2 regions of the Brooklawnia cerclae genome follow, and region 2 is predicted to be linked to the other one. Evidence: riboswitches for the same ligand, from Rfam matches in the RefSeq annotation. Region 2 holds a riboswitch; the other holds the start of a gene.

Region 1 (3,399 bases), 280 kb from region 2:
GGCATCGACTCACCGGGCGCCGCACTGTCGATCCTGGCCCTCGCACTGCTGTGCTGGTCGGTCATCTCCGCGCCCGGGCTGGGCGTGTTCTCCCCGCTGGTGGTTGCGGCCTTCCTCGGTGGCGCGGTGCTGATGGTCGTGTTCGTCGTCCGCGAGTCGCAGACGCAGCACCCGATCCTGCGGCTGGGGCTGTTCCGCAACCGCCGCTTCTCGGTCGCCGTGGCCGTCTCCGGGTTGGTCACGGCGGGCGGGGCCGGGGCGCTGTTCGTCCTGACCCAGTACCTCCAGTTCTCGCTGAACTACAGCCCGCTGGAGACCGGCGTACGCATCCTGCCCGTTGCCGCGGCCATGTTCGGCGGCGCGATGGCCGCGCCCCACCTGATGCAGCACATCCTCCTGAAGCGGACGGTGCTGGTTGGCCTCGGCTCGGTGGTCGCGGGCTTCGGATGGCTGTCGGCCACGACCACGCAGACCACCTTCACCCAGTTGCTGCCCGGGGCCCTGCTGTTCGGTCTGGGCGCCGGGCTGCTCGTCCCCGCCGCGACCCAGGCGGTCATGGACTCTCTTCCCCCGGATGCCAGCGGGGTCGGGTCGGCCACCAACACCGCCCTCATGCAGGTGGGAAGCGCGCTCGGCGTGGCCGTGATCGGGGCTTTGTTGTCGGCGCGGTATCGCGACGTCGTCGAGTCCAGCGACGTGTTCGGCCAACTCGGGCAATGGCAGCACGACGTGCTCCAATCGATGGCCGCCGCCATCAAGGCGATCCCCAACCTGCCCGCGGACGTCGGCTCGCGGCTGGACGGCGTCGTGCAGTCCGCGTTCATCGAGGGCATGCGGCTGAGCCTGATGGCGAGCACGCTGGCCGTGTTCCTCGCTCTGGTGGCGGTCGCCGTTCTCTACCCTCGTGACCGGCGCGTATAGTGAGGCGAGCAAGAACGTACGTGCCCGGGGTCGGTGAAAATCCGAACCGGCGGTGACAGTCCGCGACCCGCACCGGTGAGAATCGGCTGCGGTGGAACCGGTGGAATTCCGGTACCGACGGTGAGAGTCCGGATGGGAGGAGCACGTCGCGTCCGAGCGTCTCGTCGCGGGCCGCGTCCGCGATCGGGCGTCGTTCGGTTGCGTGCACCCCGGGACTGACCGGGAGGAAGCCGCAGCCGATGGGTCTCCATCATCGTCGTGCTCCATGGAGTGTGCGCGTCGCGGCCCCCGTCCTGCTCGCGCTCGTCGTGCTCGTCGCGTGGTGGATTCTGGCGAGGTCGGGCGGTATCCCGCGCACGCTGTTGCCCGCGCCGGGCTCGGTGGTCGAACGCTTGGCGGGTGACCTGTCACAGGGACGGATGGTGACACCGACACTGGTCACACTGTGGGAGGCCGCGCTGGGGTGCCTGCTGGCCGCCGCGGTCGCGCTGCCCATCGCCTACCTCATCGCCCACAACCATGTCGCCGAGGCGGCCTTGTCGCCCTATCTCGCGGCGTCCCAGGCCATCCCCGCGGTGGCTCTCGCGCCCCTCCTGGTGCTCTGGGTGGGATACGGGACGCTGCCGGTCGTCCTCCTGTGCTCGGTCATGGTGTTCTTCCCCGTGGTCCTGTCGACGGTGCTGGGGCTTCGTAGCATCGACCGCGACGTCATCGACGCGGCACGGGTCGACGGGGCCGGGCGGACGCAACTGGCCCGCTGGCTGGAGTGGCCGCTTGCCCTCCCGGCCACCCTGACCGGCCTGCGCAACGGGTTCACTCTGTCGATCACGGGGGCCGTGGTCGGCGAGCTCGTCATGGGAGGCAGCGGTCTGGGGCAGAGGCTCGCGGTGCAGTCGCAGTCCAACGACACCGTGGGGCTCTTCGCGACCCTGGTCGTCCTCAGCGTTCTTGCCATCGTCATCTATCTGACCATGAGCGGCGTGGAATGGCTGGCCGATCCGTTGGCCTCCCGCCCGCACTGGCGCGCCCTGTTCCGTATCGAGAAGGAGAAACAACTATGAAACTGTCCCGTCGCGCCTTCCTGGGGGTCGCCGCGGCAGCCGGGTTGGTCGCCTGCGCGCCGAACAACGGGGGCTCGTCGGCGTCCTCGTCGTCCGGCGGCGGCACGGCGCTCACCCTCGGGCTCACCTACGTGCCCGACATCCAGTTCGCCCCGGTCTACGTCGCGCACAAGCAGGGCTGGTATGCCGAGGCCGGGCTCGACGTGACGCTGCGCCACCACGGGGCCAACGAGCAGCTCCTGGGTGCGCTGCAGACCGGCGACGAGGACGTGGTCTACGCGGGCGGCGGCGAGATGCTGCAGGCTCGGGGCGAGGGCATCCCGGTGGTCGACTTCGCCACGCTCTACCAGCAGTACCCGGTGGCGGTCATCGTCCCGGATGCCTCACCGGTGCGGTCCCTGTCCGACCTGCGCGGGCACAGCATCGGGCTGCCGGGCGAATACGGCGAGAACTGGTATTGCCTGCTCGCGGTACTGGCGCAAGCAGGCCTCACCCGCGACGACCTCGACATCCAGTCCATCGGCTACACCCAGCACGCCGCCCTCACCGGTGGGAAGGTGGATTCGGTGGTCGGCTACGTCAACAACGACGTCGTCCGGTTCGGCGAGGCGGGGTTCGCGATCCGCACCCTTACCGTGGACGATCCGCCGCTGGTCAGCGTCGGGTTCGGAACTCTCGACGACACGCTGGCCGCCCGGCCCGACGACCTGAGGGCGTTGCTGGCCGGGACCGAGAAAGGCGCGTCCTTCTGCGCACAGAACCCTGCACAGGCGGTCGAGTTGTCGAGCGAGTACATCCCGACCCTCACCGACGACGACCAGAAGGCGGTGGCACAAGCCACCCTCACCGCAACCATGCCGCTCTACCAGAGCGACCGGTTCGGGCAGCAGGACGCGGGGCGCTGGGGTCGCATGGCGACGTTCTTCGCGTCCAACGGTCTGGTCAGCCAGGAGGTGCCGGCCGAGGAGGCGTTCTCGACCGTCATCACCGAGGGGTAGCGCCGAGACGCCCCGGTCGACGGGGCTCTTGGAGCAGGGTTGTTGACGGGTGTACCTTCAAGGGCGGCAGTTCCCTGTCCAGGGACGACTCAACGCTCACGACCGTCTCCAGCGATCCAGAAAGGCGACCGATGCCTGATTGTCCGCCGAGCAGGCCCGAGACCCCGATCCGCGACGCACGCTGATGCCGGAATTCGGGGACGGGCTCGGGGTGGTCGAGACCAGGAACGTCCAGCTGTTCGATGCGAAGAATCCCCTGGTGCTGACCAGCGGTGAGCAGCTGGACGAGGTCGTCGTCGCCTACGAGACCTATGGCACGCTCAACGCCGACCGCAGCAACGCGATCTACATCTGCCATGCGCTCACCGGCGACGCGCACGCCGCGGGCTGGCACCCGGGCGACCGGCGCCCCGGTTGGT
Region 2 (3,399 bases):
ACGGCCGCCTCGGTGTGCCCGCCGCGCTCCCGGACCCCGCCGGGCACGGCCTGGAGCGGCAGCATATGACCCGGCCTGGTGAGATCGCCCGCGGTGGTCTCGCCGGCCGCGAGCACACGGGCGGTTCGCGCGCGATCATGGGCACTGATGCCGGTGCTCACCCCCGTCGCAGCGTCCGCGGTGACGGTGTATGCCGTGCGCAACCGGTCCTGGCTCCCCGGCACCATGAGCGGCAGCTCCAGGCGATCGGTCCGTTCCCGGGTCATGGGGACGCACAGGTATCCCGAGGTCCGGCGAACCATCCAACCGATCCAGGCGGGAGTCGCCAGGTCCGCCGCGAGGACGGCGTCGACCTCGTCCTCTCGCGACGCCGAATCCGCGACGAGGACGGGGCGGCCCCGTCGCAGCTCTGCCAGCGCTCTCTCGACGCGACGCCGGGCCTGCCCCATACGGTCACCGGCCTGCGAGACAGGGACATCGCCGGCTGCGGTCTGCTGTTCGCGGTTCACAGGTCGTCCCCTTCCGCCGGAGACTCCCCGGCCCGGGCCGGGTCCACCTCCAGCAGCCGCGCGACATAGCGCGCCAACACGTCGACCTCGATGTTGACCGGATCACCCACGGCGAGAAGCCCGAGGTTCGTGACGCGCAGCGTCTCGGGAATCAGCGCGACGCCCAGTGACGAGCCGTCGACGTGGGTCACCGTCAGTGACACCCCGTTGAGGGCCACCGAGCCCTTCTCGGCGACCAGGCCCGCGAGCGCGTCCGGGACCCGTACCTCCAGCCGGATCCATCCGTCCTCGTCCCGGCGCTCCGTGAGCTCACCGACACCGTCGACGTGGCCCTGGACGATGTGCCCGTGCAGGCGCGCGTCGGCGCGCACGGACCTTTCCAGGTTGACCCGAGATCCCACGCCGAGCGTCCCGATGGCGGTGCGCCGCAGCGTCTCCGGCATGACGTCCACGCAGAATTCGCCGTCGCCCGGCCGCTGATCGCCACGACTCCGGTCGACGACGGTGAGGCATGCCCCGCTGACGCAGATCGAGTCGCCGCGCCTGGCATCGCCGGTGACCAGCGGGCCCCGGATGGCCAGCGAGACGCCGCCGCCGTCCTCGGGGTGGACGGAGGTGATCGTGCCCAGTTCCTCGATGATTCCGGTGAACATCAATACTCCTTGTCGTTGGATGAATGCGCGGATGTGGCGACGATCAGGACGTCGTCGCCGAGACGTTCGCAGTGCCGAGTCGTGAAGCGTGCTGCCTCGGCGATGGTGCCGATGCCGACGTCGCCTATCGCCGCCGGCCCGGCGCCGAGCACCACCGGCGCGATGTAGGCGTGGATCTCGTCCACCAGGCCGGCGCGCAGGAATCCCGAGGCGAGCGTCGGCCCGCCCTCGACGACCAGTTCGTGGACGCCGCGCTCGAACAACACGGCCAGCACCCGGGCGGGATCATGCGTACGCAGGTGGAGCAGGTCGGCTCCGGGCCCGTGGACGGCGGCGTCCGGTGGGATGTCGCGCCTGCCGACGACGACCCGCAGCGGCTGATGGGCCTCCGGTTCCCCGGGGATACGCGCGCTCAGCGCGGGATCATCGCACAACACCGTCCGGATGCCGACGACGATGGCGTCCGATCGCGCACGAACGCCGTGGGCGTGCGCTCGTGCCTGCGGGCCGGTGATCCACCGGCTGGAGCCGTCCGCCGCACCGACGCGTCCGTCGAGCGTCGTGGCGGTCTTGAGGACGACCCAGGGACGCGCGAGCCGTGCGGCGTCGTACCAGTGGCCCAGCAGATCGAGTCCCTCGGCGCGCAGGACGTCGGTCACCATGTCGACACCTGCCGCGCGGAGAACCCCGGCGCCCCCACCGGCGAGCGCCGACGGATCGTCCACGCTGACCAGAACGCGGCCCACCCCGGCCTCGACGAGCGCGCGGGCGCACGGCCCCGTCCGGCCGGTATGAGCACAGGGCTCCAGGGTGACCACAGCCGTCGCGCCGCGCACGTCGATGCCGCGCTCACGAGCGCGCCGGAGGGCGGCAACCTCCGCATGAGGGGTTCCCGCCCCGCCGTGCCAGCCCTCCGCCAGAGCCTCGCCCCCGGTCGAGACGAGAACACACCCGACCCGCGGGTTCGGATCATGGAGCGGGCCCAGCCTCGCCAGCGTTAACGCGCGCCTCATCGCGCGGATCTCACCGTCGGATACGGCGGCGTGTGCCCGGCCGGCCTGACAGCCCATGTCCTCAGCCCCTGAGATCTGGCTCCGGGGATTCAGGTCGGACGGGCACGACCTGCACGCCGGGATGCCGCGGCGAAGGCCCGACGGGCCTAGCCAGGACAACCCGGCGCCACGTGTACTTCTCCCATCCGGACTCTCACCGTCGGTCCCGGAATTCCACCAGGTCAACCGTCGCCCTGCTCAGCAGGGTTCCGGGTCGCGGACTGTCACCGCCGGTTCGGACTTTCACCGACCCCGAAGCACGTGGTGTGCAACTGGCCACAGGCTAGCTCGCGCCACAACCCGTGTCCACCCTCGGCTCGTCGCGTGGGCAGGCGCGTAGCCGAGGGTCCGCGCTCAGGCGTCGAAGGCCAGCACCGAGGGACGAAGATCGCGTTCGGGTGGCTGCCACACCGTGGCGTCCGCCGCGACCTGGTCGCCCGAGCGAATGTCCTTCACCTCACCCTGGAGCCCACCGAACCAGACGTACGGGATCCCGCGGCGATCCGCCTGGCGGATCTGCTTGCCGTACTTGTCGGCCTTGGCGGCCACCTCACACGGGATTCCACGGAAGCGCAGCGCCGAGGCCACATCCATCGCCACACCCCGGGTCTGGTCGTCGTCCACCGCCACCAGCACACAGCTGGGCACCGGACGCGACGCGGCGAGTTCCCCGCGGCCCAGCATCGGGCCGAGCAGCCGGGTGAGACCCAGCGAGATGCCGACCCCTGGATAGGTGCGCTTGCCATCGGTGGCCAGCGCGTCGTAACGTCCGCCCGAGCTCACCGAACCCATGGCCTCGTGCCCGACCAACTCGGTCTCGTACACCGTGCCGGTGTAGTAGTCGAGGCCCCGAGCGATCTTCAGGTCGGCGACCATGCGCCCCGGAAGCCGGCGGTTCGCGGCCGACAGGACGCGTGCCAGCGCGTCGAGGCCCTCGTCCAGCATCTCGGAGTGCACCCCGAGCTCGCGCACCCGATCGACGAACGAGGCGTCGTCCGTGCTGATCGTCGCCAGCTCCACGCACTTGTCGGCCACGTCGCCGGACAGTCCGAGCTCGCCGGTGAGCAGTTCCTTCACGGCCTGCGGGCCGATCTTGTCGAACTTGTCGACGCGCTGGAGCACCGCCGCGGGCTCGGTGATGCCCAGGCCCCGGTAGAAGCCCTCCGACAGCTTGCGGTTGTTGAC

What was found. Region 2 has a riboswitch for FMN ahead of ribD (bifunctional diaminohydroxyphosphoribosylaminopyrimidine deaminase/5-amino-6-(5-phosphoribosylamino)uracil reductase RibD). Riboswitches for the same ligand answer to the same signal wherever they lie in the genome.
Region 1: it holds a riboswitch for FMN, as region 2 does, so the genes downstream of both, FB473_RS18230 (ABC transporter permease) here and ribD (bifunctional diaminohydroxyphosphoribosylaminopyrimidine deaminase/5-amino-6-(5-phosphoribosylamino)uracil reductase RibD) in region 2, are expected to answer to the same signal.

Annotation. Positions count from the first base shown of each region.
Region 1 is NZ_JAAMOZ010000001.1:1,507,937-1,511,335, forward strand. Features, by position in the region: gene FB473_RS06940 (MFS transporter) at 1-921, shown strand, start outside; FMN riboswitch at 938-1,070, shown strand; gene FB473_RS18230 (ABC transporter permease) at 1,161-1,982, shown strand; gene FB473_RS06950 (ABC transporter substrate-binding protein) at 1,979-2,980, shown strand; gene metX (homoserine O-acetyltransferase MetX) at 3,165-3,399, shown strand, end outside.
Region 2 is NZ_JAAMOZ010000001.1:1,230,793-1,234,191, reverse strand. Features, by position in the region: gene ribA (GTP cyclohydrolase II) at 1-509, opposite strand, end outside; gene FB473_RS05920 (riboflavin synthase) at 506-1,162, opposite strand; gene ribD (bifunctional diaminohydroxyphosphoribosylaminopyrimidine deaminase/5-amino-6-(5-phosphoribosylamino)uracil reductase RibD) at 1,162-2,175, opposite strand; FMN riboswitch at 2,345-2,478, opposite strand; gene hisS (histidine--tRNA ligase) at 2,569-3,399, opposite strand, start outside.